3 regions of the Streptomyces sp. NPDC027189 genome follow, and region 3 is predicted to be linked to each of the others. Evidence: riboswitches for the same ligand, from Rfam matches in the RefSeq annotation. Region 3 holds a riboswitch; each other region holds the start of a gene.
The links. Region 3 has a riboswitch for cyclic di-AMP ahead of ACZ4RZ_RS16875 (peptidoglycan DD-metalloendopeptidase family protein). Riboswitches for the same ligand answer to the same signal wherever they lie in the genome.
Positions count from the first base shown of each region.

Region 1: another riboswitch for cyclic di-AMP. It lies ahead of ACZ4RZ_RS22595 (M23 family metallopeptidase); the one in region 3 lies ahead of ACZ4RZ_RS16875 (peptidoglycan DD-metalloendopeptidase family protein).
Region 2: another riboswitch for cyclic di-AMP. It lies ahead of ACZ4RZ_RS07190 (NlpC/P60 family protein); the one in region 3 lies ahead of ACZ4RZ_RS16875 (peptidoglycan DD-metalloendopeptidase family protein).

Region 1 covers NZ_JBVHRI010000009.1:23,005-27,275, forward strand. Annotated here, with positions in the region: gene ACZ4RZ_RS22590 (aldo/keto reductase) at 5-949, opposite strand; gene ACZ4RZ_RS22595 (M23 family metallopeptidase) at 1,108-2,145, opposite strand; cyclic di-AMP (ydaO/yuaA leader) riboswitch at 2,157-2,313, opposite strand; gene ACZ4RZ_RS22600 (PP2C family protein-serine/threonine phosphatase) at 2,595-3,803, opposite strand; tRNA gene ACZ4RZ_RS22605 (tRNA-Met) at 3,952-4,025, opposite strand; gene ACZ4RZ_RS22610 (dihydrofolate reductase family protein) at 4,119-4,271, opposite strand, start outside.
Region 2 covers NZ_JBVHRI010000002.1:594,014-598,284, forward strand. Annotated here, with positions in the region: gene ACZ4RZ_RS07170 (FAD-dependent oxidoreductase) at 1-73, opposite strand, end outside; gene ACZ4RZ_RS07175 (hypothetical protein) at 174-350, opposite strand; gene ACZ4RZ_RS07180 (DUF2182 domain-containing protein) at 470-1,255, shown strand; gene ACZ4RZ_RS07185 (hypothetical protein) at 1,303-1,530, opposite strand; cyclic di-AMP (ydaO/yuaA leader) riboswitch at 1,825-1,997, shown strand; gene ACZ4RZ_RS07190 (NlpC/P60 family protein) at 2,007-3,164, shown strand; gene ACZ4RZ_RS07195 (luciferase domain-containing protein) at 3,286-3,753, shown strand; gene ACZ4RZ_RS07200 (alpha-amylase) at 3,759-4,271, opposite strand, start outside.
Region 3 covers NZ_JBVHRI010000006.1:167,255-171,525, reverse strand. Annotated here, with positions in the region: gene ACZ4RZ_RS16880 (SGNH/GDSL hydrolase family protein) at 1-646, opposite strand, end outside; gene ACZ4RZ_RS16875 (peptidoglycan DD-metalloendopeptidase family protein) at 1,016-1,909, opposite strand; cyclic di-AMP (ydaO/yuaA leader) riboswitch at 1,912-2,078, opposite strand; gene ACZ4RZ_RS16870 (alpha-galactosidase) at 2,373-4,271, opposite strand, start outside.

The sequences.
Region 1 (4,271 bases), on a different contig from region 3:
GCCGTTACGCCGACGCCTCCGTCAACTTGACCAGCTCCCCGTCCGTCAGGACCAGGTCCGCCACCCCCAGCAGCGCCGGCAACTGCTCAGGCGTCCGCGCCGAGGAGATGGGCGCCGCGACCGTCGGCTGGGCGGCGAGCCAGGCGAGGGCGACCGTGGCGATCTCGGCGTCATGGGCCTGGGCGACCTCGTCGAGGGCGGCGAGCACACGAACCCCCCGCTCCGTCTCAAGGTGCTTGGCCGCACCCTGGGCCCGCGCCGAGTCCACCGTCGCCCCCGGCCGGTACTTACCGGTAAGGAAACCGGAGGCGAGGGCGAAGTACGGGACGGCCGCCAGACCGGAGCGCGACGCGATGTCCCGCAGCGCGCCCTCGTACGTGTCGCGCGAGACGAGGTTGTAGTGCGGCTGGAGGGCGACGTACCGCGCGAGCCCCTCGCGGTCGGAGAACTCCAGGGACTCCTGGAGCCGCTCGGGCGAGATGTTGGACGCGGCGATGTGGCGCACCTTGCCCGCCTTCACCAGCTCGTCGAGCGCACCGATGATCTCCTCGACCGGCACCTCGGGCTTGTCGAAATGGGTGTAGTAGAGGTCGATGTAGTCGGTGCCCAGGCGGCGCAGGGATGCGTCGGCCGCGGCCTTGATGTTGGCGGCGGACAGCCCCGGATACTCGGGGTGCTGGCTGACCTTGGTGGCGACCACGACATCCGAGCGGTTGCCGCGCGCCTTGAGCCACTTGCCGATGATGGTCTCGGACTCGCCGCCCTTGTTGCCCTCGATCCACGCCGAGTACGAGTCGGCCGTGTCGAGGAAGTTGCCGCCGGCGGCCGCGTACGCGTCGAGGACGGCGAAGGACTGGGACTCGTCGGCGGTCCAGCCGAAAACGTTGCCGCCGAGGGAGAGCGGGAAGACCTCGAGGTCGGAGGAACCAAGCTTGCGCAGAGAAGTCATGCTCAACTTCAACACCCGTGCCGGATGGATGTATTCCACACACGATTACCCGCACGATCACACGCCGAGACGCCGCGCGACTCCGCACACGCCTGACCGGCAGCCCTGACGTCGGGGGGGTGCCGTCAGGACCACCGGGGATCAGGGGAACGTAGGTGTCAGGGGTTGATGCCCTTGCTGCGCAGCCACGCCATCGGGTCGATCGCGTCGCCGCCGCCGGGGTGGACCTCCAGGTGCAGGTGCGGCCCGGTGACGTTGCCCGTCGCGCCCACGCGCCCGATCACGTCACCCGTGGCGACCTTCTGGCCCGCGCTGACGCTGATCGACGACTGGTGGCAGAACCACAGCTCCGTACCGTCGTCGAGGGTGAGAATCGTGCGGTAGCCGTACGCGCCGGCCCAGCCCGCCTCCGTGACGGTGCCGCTGTGGATCGCCTTGATCAGCGTGCCGGTGGGCGCGGCGAAGTCGAGACCCGTGTGGTAGCCGGAGGACCACATGGAGCCGGCCTCGCCGAACCGGGAAGTCAGCGTGTACGAGGAGGTGGGCAGCGAGTAACTCTTGGCGAGCTCGGCGAGGCGCTTGGCCTCGGCGGCCTGCCTGGCAGCCTCGTCCGCCTTCTTCTTCGCGGCGGCGGCCTTGGCCTCGGCGTCGTCCTGCTGCTTGGCGGCGAGCGCGACGGCCTGCTTCGCGGCGGCGGCCTCGGCGGCGTCCTGGGCCGCGCTGTCGACCTGGTCCTGCTGCGACTCGGCCTGCTGCATGATGCGGGCGCGCAGTGCCTCGCCCGCGTCGGTGGCGCCCTCCGCGGCGTCGGCGCTGGTCAGACCGGCGCTGGTGAGCGGGGTGGCGGAACCCTTCGGCGTGCTGGAGCCACCGTCGGATATCAGGGCCTTGGCGGATTCGGTGACCGACGACAGGTCGGGCAGCGAGATCGACACCGGCGGCTTGCCGGGCGCCGCGGTGGCCATGCCACCCGCGCCGACGGCGGCGATGACGCCTACGCCGAGAACCGTGGAGCTGCGGGCGAGTCCTCCGCCGCGCTGCTTGCTGACGCGGTGCCGGCCGCGGACGGGACGGACGGAATCCTCAGTGGGGTTCCACTCCTCCCAAGGACCCTCGTCATTGCCGTACGCGTAGCCGAAGGGCTGTGTGTCGCTGGGCGCGAACGAGGTTTGCTGGGCAGGCCGGTTGGACGCCACGTGGGCGTGCTCCTTTCCTTCCTTCTCGCCTACCGGGTTAGCTGACGGGTTCGGAGCAGGAAGGTCTCCTACGCGCGTCCACCACGGTTTCTCCACCGTGAAAGACGCTCGATTCACCCCAAGTTGGTGGTTCCCCGGTTCCCTTGCGGGATTCGGCGCGTGCGCACGGAGCCGCCTCTTGTGACGGCTGGGACGACCGCGCTGCGTTATCGAACGTTAATAGACTCGGGTACCGGATTCCAAGCTGTTCGGACTGATCATTAACGCTTTTGGCCAGGACTTTGGGGTCACCACCGGCCTAAATCGGGCGAGTTGACCACGCTTCACAACCTTCGAGTCAGCTGACGGTATGTCAGTTGTTATGCGGAGGGGCATCGTCCGATCACCCCTCGTGACAACGATCAAGAACGCCGCACGGACGACTCGCAGGGAAGCCATAGGGACGACTCTCAAGAACGCCGCACGGCAAGCAGCGCCATGTCGTCCGTCGTGCCGTCGACCGTGTGCCGGCGGACCTCCTCGGCGAGGGCCGCCAGCAGGGCGTCCGGCCCGGGGAAGACGCGTCCCGCGAGGCGCGCGGCGGGATCGTAGAAGCCCCCGCGCTCGTCGCGGGCTTCGGACAGGCCGTCGGTGTGCAGGAGCAGCGTCGCGCCGTGCGGGAACTTGGCCTGCACGGCCCGGTCGGGCCAGGTGCCCAACTCGCCCATGCCGAGCGGCAGCGCGGGATCCTCGGCGTCGAGTGTGACGAGCGTGCCGTCCGCGTGCAGCAGCAGCGGCGGCGGATGGCCGCGGTTGACGATCCGTACGACGTCCTCGCCGTGCGGGATCTCGGCGAGTACGGCCGTGGTGAACCCCTCGAAGGCGTCGAGGCCTTGGCGCCGGGTGCCTTCGCGCGCCAGCGCCCGCTCCAGGCGCTGCGCGACCGCCTCCAGCGTCGCCTCCTGCTCGGCCGCCTCCCGGAACGCCCCGATGACGACGGCGACGGCGGCCACCGCGCCCATGCCCTTCCCGCGTACGTCGCCCACGACCAGCCGTACGCCGTGCGGGGAGTCCTGCACCGCGTACAGGTCGCCGCCGATGAACGCGTCCGCCTGCGCGGCCTCGTAGCGCGCCGCGACCTCGAGGCCGCCGATCCGCTCGTCGGGTTCCGGCAGCACGGCGCGCTGGGCGGACTCGGCGATCTCCCGCACCGTGGCGAGCCGTGCGTCGCTGCGGCGGACGAGGATGTTGATGACGACGGCCAGGATGCCGGCCGTCGCCACCGTGACCACTTCGGTGACCGAGTCGACGTCCGGGACGATGCCGAGCCCGATGTGGATCGTGAACACCGCGGTGATGCCCGCGAGGCCGGTGAGCACCGTGCCGCGCAGTGAGTAGAGGGGTGCGGCCACGAGCGGCGCGGCCGTGAAGAGAGGGGCCGCGGTGAAGTCCGACGGCGTGAAGTAGTCGTAGCAGGCCCCGGCGACGATGAGCAGCGCGGGGAGCGCCCGGACGAAGGCCCGCGCCGTCGAGATCCTGCGCCGGCCGGGTTCCGCGGCGCCGGGCGGCCGGGTGTCCCCGAGGCCGGGGTCGGGCACGGGCACGGGGTCGCCGGGCAGCCGTCCACCGGACCGGTCGTACGGGCCCTCGGCCCACTGCTCGCCTGTTTGCTGCCCCACCCGTCCAGGCTTCCCGGAGCGGGGGCGGGGGGCGACCGGTGTGGACCGACCGGGGGACGAGGAGAGGTCGGGATGTGCGGAGCCGTGGTGGCCGGCAAACACCAAGGGCCGGAACTCGTGAATCCGAGTTCCGGCCCTTGGCCTTCAGTAGCGGGGACAGGATTTGAACCTGCGACCTCTGGGTTATGAGCCCAGCGAGCTACCGAGCTGCTCCACCCCGCGTCGTTGACATCAGTGTACGCCATCCGCGGGACCCGAAGCACACACGTTTAAACGGGCCCCCGTGCGGACCCCAGCGGCAGGTGTCGGCGGGATTCACAAAAGGTGCCGGTTGGGCGCCTTGGCGCGCTCCTCGTACTCCGGGAGTACGACCACGTCGGCGCCCTCGGCCACGAGGAGCCCGTTCCCGTCGGCCCCGGCGACGAACGTGTCGGGCTCCCGCCAAGCGGTGACCACCCGCCGTACCCC
Region 2 (4,271 bases), on a different contig from region 3:
TCAGCAACGCGTCGGCGGCGTAGATCCCGGCGGGGCCGGCTCCGACAATGGCTACCCGCAGGGGGCGAGGCATGATCAGGTTCCCTTCGAGCGGTAACAGACGTACTCGCCGGGAAGCCTAAACTAAGGCAAACCTAAGTCAGTAGCCGGGCTGGATCTATGACCTCATAAAGTCAGCTTATGAGGTCGGCTTCGAAGGAGGCCGACGCCTGGTGGCGCCGGGCGGCCACCTCGTCCGGGGAAGCCTTCGGGTCGCAGGCGCCGGTGAGTGCGGTCATCGGGCAGCCGCGCGGCGGGCCGGGGTCGCAGCGGTGGTTCATCCGCTCGGTGACGCGGATCGTCACCTCCATTCGCCCCCCGTCCTCGCAGGTCGGCAGGTCCTGCGGGGCAGAGCGGCTGCCAGGCGATCGACCGCCTTCTGTGATGACCTGGAAGTGTGTTCCGTAACTGGGCATCCCTCTCCGCACCCATGCGGCCGGGCAACCTCCTCCCGGCCCGGACGATGACCGCCGCCTGGTCCGTCATGCTGCTGCCCGCCCTCCTCGCGTGGCTCCTCGTGGTGGAGCAGGCCGACGGTATGGAGATGGAGCCGGGAACGATGGGCCTCGACCTGCCCCCGTTCCTCCTCCTCTGGGTGATCATGATGATCGCCATGATGTTCCCGTCCGTGGCGCCGGTGGCCGTCACCTGGGCCCTGGACATCGGCCGTCAGTCCTCCGGTACGGCCCGCGCGGCCCGGATCACCCGGTTCGCGGGCGGATACCTGATCGCTTGGGCGGCATTCGGCCTGGTCGTGTACGGGATCCTCACCGTGACCGGCAACCTTGTCGACAGCCACCCCGAAGCCGGGCGCTGGATCGGCGCCGGAGCCTTCCTGCTCGCCGGACTCCACCAGTTCAGTCCGCTGAAGAACATCTGCCTGCGCCACTGCCGAAGCCCCGCGGGTCGGTTCGTGCGCCATGGCGGCTACCGGTCGGGCACCCGCGACCTGCGCGTCGGGGCCCACCATGGGCTCTACTGCGTGGGCTGCTGCTGGGGGCTCATGATCGTCCTCGTTCCGCTGGGCACCATGAACATCGCGGCGATGGCCGCACTCGCGGTCGTCATCTTCATCGAGAAGCTGTGGCGGCTCGGACCGGTATTCAGCGCCGCGGTCGGCGTTGCGTTCCTGGTTCTGGCCGCACTGGCTCCGTTCCAGAGCTGGCTGCTGCCAGGACTGCAACACTCCGGGCTGTCGATGCAGCCGATGACGTGACCGCTCACCTCATGCGGTGTACCGGCGGTCGCGGCCGAGATGAACTGTCATGCGGCGTTGGCGTCCTGGGCCAGGCGACGGGCTCGGAGCACACGGACCATCGTATAGACGCGCAGGGCGGTGAAAGCGAGGACGGCGATGCCGAGCGCGGCCATGATCGGTTCCCCGTCCCTGGCGGCCGCATAGAAGAGGAAGCCGCTGAAGGGGATGCCGAGAGCGACGAACAGGGGCTCGCGGATCCAGAACGGGAGGAGGTTGATGAGCAGCCCGAGCATTCGGGCCACTTCATCAGGCCCATGCCAGCGTGCGCCGTGGTGGAGCCCACAGTTCCGGCAGCGAGATCAACTACGAGGCCCGCGGGCGGTGGACCAGGTCGGCGTGTACGCCCGGGGTCGAGGCCGAGCTGCTCGTCGCCGGTCCACACCGACCGCGCAAGCCGGGGCACCCAGTACGACGAAGGTCACAAATACATATCGGACACTTCGCACTTCAACCTTCACGCGAGGCACACAAGTTGGCTAGGTTGACGGGCGGACCGCACGACTCCCTCCGGCGAACCTCGCCGGGTCGCGCGGCCTCCGCCGAGTCCGGTGCGCCCCCGTGGCGGCCGGAGCCGGGGACCCGACCGACTTTGGGGTGAATCGGCCCAACCGCCCAGCAGGGCAAGGGCCGTAGGGCATACCTTCCGGAACCGTCCGCCCGAACCCGACAGCTGACTCGGTAGGCGGAACACGGAAGGAGTGCGTCCCCCATGGCTCCCGACGCCAAGCCGCCCGCAGCGGACGGGCCGAGCCGCGAAGAGGTCCGGCAGCGGATCAGCAGCCTCTACGACCAGGCCGAGACCGCCACCGGGAACTACAACGCGACCCGCGCGATGTCCACGGGGACGCGTGGGCGCGTCAACCCGGCGGTCGACAGCGGGCGCAGGCCCAACGATCCCGCCCTCGACGACGTCACCAGGCAATGGTTCGACGTGGGGCGCGCGCAGTTGGGGCCGACCGTCCCGGCGAGGCTGCCGGCCGACAGAATGCCGAACCGCGCGGCCGAGGCGCGGCCTGCACGTCCGGCGGTACGTCCGGCGGATGGACTCGCCCAGCGTGGGCGGGAGTCGACCGCCCGACCCGTCCCGGAGTTGACCGCCGGTCCTGTCGCCGGGGTGGCTGCCGGCCCGGTGGCGGAGTTGACCTCGGGGGCCGTCGCCGCGCTGCCGGCCGCGCCGCGGACACGGCAGGAAGTCGCCAAGGCCCTGCCGGCACCGGCCGCGGAACCGCGACAGGCCTCGGCCTCGTTGAAGACCTCCAAGGGGCAGATCCAGCAGAAGCTCGCGGTGGCCCGCGAGTTGCTCTCCCGCCACACCCCTCAGCTGATCGCGCCCTTCCCGGCGATCGAATCCCGGCCGGCGGAAGACGCCTGGCGTGCCTACGAGGAACTGACTCCTCGCCCGGCCGAAGAGGAGTGGCAGCCACAGCAATCGGCCACTCTCAGCACCACCACGCCCATCGCCGCTGTCGTGCCCATCGGCGCGGACAGCACCTCGGACTCCGGAGACGGCAGCAAAGCCGCGAAGGTACTCGCCTTTGCCCGTGGACAGATCGGCAGGCCATGCGTCTGGGGCGCGTCCGGACCGGGCTCGTACGACTGCTCGGGCCTCACCCAGGCCGCCTGGAGAACCGCCGGGGTCGCACTCCCGCGCACCGCGCGCGAGCAGGCGACCGTCGGTACGGCGATCCCCCTCGCCGACATCCGGCCCGGCGACCTGATCTTCTTCTACGGCGATGTCAGCCACGTCGGCCTCTACATCGGCGACGGCTTGATGATCCACGCGCCGAGCCCGGGAGCATACGTGCGCGAGGAGTCGATCTTCTTCGCCGAAGCGTCGGCGATCCACAGCGCGGCACGGCCCGCATGAGCCCTACGGCCCGGTGCACGGGGCCGCTCCGGGATCATGAGGGGCGCAGAACGGCCAATTGACCAAGCAGAGGGTGAAGGGGGGTAGTTGGCAGGGTGAATAGTGCGCGACCATGGTGCGCATGACCGTGGCCGATCGCGCCATGACCCAACTGGAGTCATGGCCGAACCTGATAAGTGGCTCGCCCCGATGCGCCGCTGGACGCGCCTTCGGGACGACGGGGCACGACATCGTCCACTTCCACTCCGACGACGCAGCGGATCTGCATCTCACGCATGCGGCCGTCCATCGGCTGCTCCCACACCTGCAGCACAGCACCGCTGTGCGGGTGCACCCCGGATCCTCGTGGATCACCGTGCTGCTGGACTGCGACGCCGATGTGGCGCTCCTGCTCACACTCATCAGCGTCGCTCTCAAGGAGCACGACGGGGCCGGAGGCGCCGCACCTCCCGAGGACCCCTCGACGCTCTGCGACTGGCAACCTCAGGCGATTCCCCCGTCGCGCGCGGGAGCCTCCGCGGCCGTGCGCCACCGGCGGGTTCCGGCCGCGTGGAAAGCAGTCGGCCGGTTCATCCCACACGGGCGCTGACGCGACTACGGTCCTACGGGCACGGCGACAACATGCCAGTGCCGGCCCTCCAGGCCGACGTACAGTCCGGCGTCGACCAGCTCGTCGCCGTCCCGCTCGTAGGTCTGCTCGGTGAGCAGCTCCGCGAGGCGGCACGGGCGGCCGCGGAGGTCGGTCCACGGCAGGCGGACCCGGCCCTGGGCGGGCTGGTCGGAGAGGTTGACGACCACGAGGTGGCGGGCTGATCCGGTGGCCCAGCACCAGGCGACCAGGTTGCCGTGGGACGGATTGTCCGGCCAGCCCGTGCAGTCGAGCAGCCGCCAGTCCCCTCCCGTGCGCATTCCGGACGAGGCGACCGAGGCCAGCAGCCGGTGGTGGAAGGCGAGCAGTTCCTTGTCGACGGGCTCCTCCGGGCGGCGGGAGAGAAAGACCGGCGGCCGCACCCGGCGCCCCTCGAACTGGCCCTCGTGCCACAGCGTCGCGCCGGGCAGCGTCGCGATGGTGACGGCCGCCGCCCGCTCCCGCTCGGGCGACATGGT
Region 3 (4,271 bases):
CGCGCCGCACTTCGAGCGTGCCGCGCGGCGGCAGCGGCGGCCAGGGCTGGTCCGGGTCGGCGGGTACCTCGAGGCCGAGGACCTGGCCGGCGCGGAGCGCGACCCGGGTGTGCCCCTCGGGCGACAGATGCAGCCGGTCGCCGTCCCAGGCGCGGCGGTCCTGGATCGTCTTGAGCGACCACAGGTCGAGTACGGGACAGCCGTAGCGGTCCGCGATGGCCCGCACATGTCCGTTGTACGTGGCGATCTTGCCGCGCAGATGCTTCAGCACGGGCACGCCACGGGTGTCGAAGCCGGTGGTCACCATGACGGTGCCGACGGCGGAGGTGAGTTCGGCGATCGCGCGCTCGAAGCGCTCCGCGACCTCGTCGGGGTCGGTGCCGGGCCGGATGATGTCGTTGCCGCCCGCGGAGAACGAGACCAGGTCCGGCGCGAGTTGCTTCGCGTCCTGGAGCTGGTCCTCGACGATCTGGTCGAGCAGTTTGCCGCGTACGGCGAGATTGGTGTAGTTGAAGTCGCCTTCTGGCCGGCGGTCCGCGAGAAGTACCGCGAACCGGTCGGCCCAACCGACGAAGGCCCCGTCAGGGCCGGGGTCGCCGACGCCCTCGGTGAAGCTGTCCCCCACCGCCACGTACGACCCGATCACTGATCTGTTGTCACTCTTCGAATCGTCTGCCACGTCGGCCCATGATTCACCTTCGGATGTGAGCTACGCGACCGTAAGGAAGGGTTGACGGATGGTGAGATAAGCCACGCCTAAAGTATTGTCCAGTTCCGGAATAAGCCCCTGATCAGGGGCGTTGAGGGAGCCGCCCCGCACGGACGCCGTTGAGGCAGCCGCCCCACATGGACGTCGCCGGCGCCGGGGCGCCGGCGCCGCAGAACCCGGCTTCTGCGGCCGCCCGTTGACGACGGCGCGCACTCCGTGCCGAGCCGTTGCCGCGCCGCTCATGAGACACCAAGGGCCGAACCCCGGGGATCATGGGGTCCGGCCCTTGGGGGCGAGGGAGACGCGTCAGCCGACGGCGACACCGTGCGAGCGCAGGTACGCGACGGGGTCCACGTCCGAGCCGTAGTTCGGCGTGGTGCGGATCTCGAAGTGCAGGTGCGGTCCGGTGACGTTGCCCGTCGCGCCGGAGAGGCCGATCTGCTGGCCCTCGGTCACGGTCTGGCCCGCCGAGACGGAGAGCGACGACATGTGGGCGTACTGGGAGTACTGGCCGTCGGCGTGCCGGATGACGACCTGGTTGCCGTAGGCGCCGCCCCAGCCGGCCGAGACGACGGTGCCCGCGGCGATCGCCTTGATCGTGGTGCCGGTCGGGACCACGAAGTCCACACCGGTGTGGTAGCCGCTGGACCACATGCTGCCCGCCACCTTGTAGGCGGTGCCGACGGTGGCGCCCTCGACGGGCAGGGTGTAGCCGGAACTGCTGCTGGCGGAGGCGGCGTTGGTGGTCGCGTCGGCCTTGGTGCTCTTCGCGGCCGACGGCGCCGTCCCGGCCGACGACCGGGTGGCGCTGCCGGAGGCGGCCTTCTTGCCGATCGTCAGCTTCAGCCCCGGGTGGATCAGCGACGGGTCACTGCCGACGGCCGAGCGGTTGTCGGAGTAGAGCTTCTTCCAGCCGCCGCTGACGTTCTGCTCGTCGGCGATCTTGGCGAGGTAGTCGCCGGCCTTCACCGCGTACGTCTTGATTTTGGCCGCCTTCTTCGCCGCGGTGGGAGCGGCGGTGGCGGTCTTCTTCGCGGGCTTCTCGACGCTCTGCGCGACGGAGACCGTCGGGGTCGCGGCGTGGGCGCCGGTGGCTCCCATCAGAGGCAGCGCGAGCACGGCGCCGCCGGTTCCGGCCACGGCGATCGAGCGGGTGAAACGCTGAGACTTGGGACGGCGGTGCTTACCCTTCGCGGGCATGACGAATTCCTCTCCGGCGCCTGCGAGGTGAGCTGTCGGGTGCGGGCTGGAGATGCCCGGCCGTGCAATTGCACGGCTATACCCCTAGCCGTTCCGGAGACCGGAACAGGCATGGAACCTGTGGGTCCCCCGCTCCTGCCGTATGCGGGTGAGTGTGCGGATTCCGGGCGGCGGCAGGATTGGGCGTCCGTCCGGATTGAGGCTGAACGTAAGCGAGATGAGAGCGCATCCACAACCATGTGGCTTTTATGTGCGCACGCCCTTCTTGATCCATCGCGAAATTCCGGTCACCCTCCGTGAATCGGCGATCTTTCCGAGCCCTCAACCCTCCCGGAAATTGGGGCGGATTGCGAAAAGGCGGCCGCAACACATCGTCACGAATATGACGCTCCTCACGCACCTCGACCCACGATGCATTATTCCAGGGCTACTTGGAATGAAGGCACTAATTCGGACAGAACAGTCACATGCGACGCAGTCGGATAACCGTCGCGTCAAGGTCTCCCCGCAGCCCCGTCCGCAGTCCGTGATGCAGCAGCACCGCACCTCGGTGCACTTCGCCCGTTTCGCGGCACTCATACGCTTCTGTCGGGTCAAGTCCGCGCAGCCTGAGCGGGGCGAGCGGCTCGCCGTGACGCTGGGCCTGGAGCCAGGCGAGGACGACGGTCTCATCACCATGGACGTACTGCACCGCGCTCAGCCCGCCCTCCGGGGGCCGCAGCCGGTAGAGGTCGCCGCGCTGCACGACGGGCCTGATCTCCTTGTAGAGGTCCACCCACCTCCGAGCCTCGGCGAGCTCCGGCTCGCCCCACTCGCTCAGGTCGCCGCCGACGCCGAGCACCCCGGCCATGGCGCTCACGAAGCGGAAGCGCAGCGAGCTGATCCTGCCATTGAGCTGCGTGTTCGGGCTGTCCGTGACCCAGGCGGCCATGATCCGGGCCGGGTGGACCTGACTGAAGCCGTGCTGGATGGCGAGCCGGTCGAGCGGGTCGGTGTTGTCGGAGGTCCACACCTGGTCCGTACGCGCCATGATGCCGAGGTCGATACGGCCGCCACCGCCCGAGCAGGACTCGAAGGCGACCCCGGGGTGCGCGGCCCGCAGCCGGTCGAGAAGGGCGTACAGGGCCTCCACGTGCTCGACCCACAGCTTCTGCGGATAGCGCTCGCCGGGCCAACCCGCGTCCGTGAAGCAGCGGTTGAAATCCCACTTCACGTAGTCGATAGGGGCACTGGAGAGCAGGCCGTCGAGCTGCTCCCAGAGGTACTCCTGAACGTCCGGGCGAGCGAGGTTCAGTACGAGCTGATTGCGGTATTCCGTCCTGGTTCGCCCTGGATGGAACTGCACCCAGTCAGGGTGCGCGCGATAGAGCTCACTGTCCGGATTGACCATTTCCGGCTCGACCCAGATCCCGAATCGCATGCCCAGCGCGTGCACGTAGTCACCGAGCGGCTTGAGCCCTGCCGGGAAGCGGTCCGGGTTGGGGGTCCAGTCGCCGAGCCCGGCCCGGTCGCTGGTGCGCGCCCCGAACCAGCCGTCGTCGACCACGAACAGCTCGACGCCCATCGCCGCGGCCCGGCGCGCGAGCACCCCCTGCTGCTCCTCGGAGATGTCGAAGGTGGTGGCCTCCCAGGAGTTGAAGAGCACCGGCCGGTCCTGGTCCGCGTCCGGGATGACGTACGCGCGCTGATAGGCGTGCCAGGCCCGGCTCGCCCCGCCGAAGCCGCCGTCGCTCCACAGTCCGGCGAAGACGGGGGTCGTGAACGACTGCCCCGGCTCCAGGCGCAGCAGCCCGGAGTCGTCGTACCCCGCGCCGCCGGAGATCTGCACGCGCGCATCGGGAAGTTGGGCCACGCAGATCCGCCACGAGCCCGACCAGCCGAGCGCGCACCCGTACACCTCGCCGCTCTCCTCGGTCGCCTCGCCGTCGAGCGCGACCCAGGGCAGATGCTGGTGCCCGGTGTGTCCGCGCCGGCTGCCGATGACCTTCTCACCGTAGGTGAGGGGGGTGCGCACGAGCCGGGACTCGGCCGCCCATCGCCCGTGCAGCTGGGACAGCCGCCAGCCGTCGCGCTCGGGCAGCGTCCAGGTCGCGGAGTCGGCGCGCAGCAGCTCCAGGGCGGGACCCTCGTTGGCGAGCGTCACCCAGCGCTCGACGACATCTCCGCGCATCCGGTAGTGCAGCGTGATACCGAGCCCGGAGTCCGAGAAACGCAGGCGCAGCTCGTCGCCCTCCGTCTCGTACGTCTCGAAGCACCACTCGGTACCGCGGCGCTCGTCCGTGCGCACGGAGAGGGCGGGCCGTACGAAGCGCGGGCCGCCCTCGACGGGGTACTCCTCGCGCCCGTCGAGCGGGGACTCGAA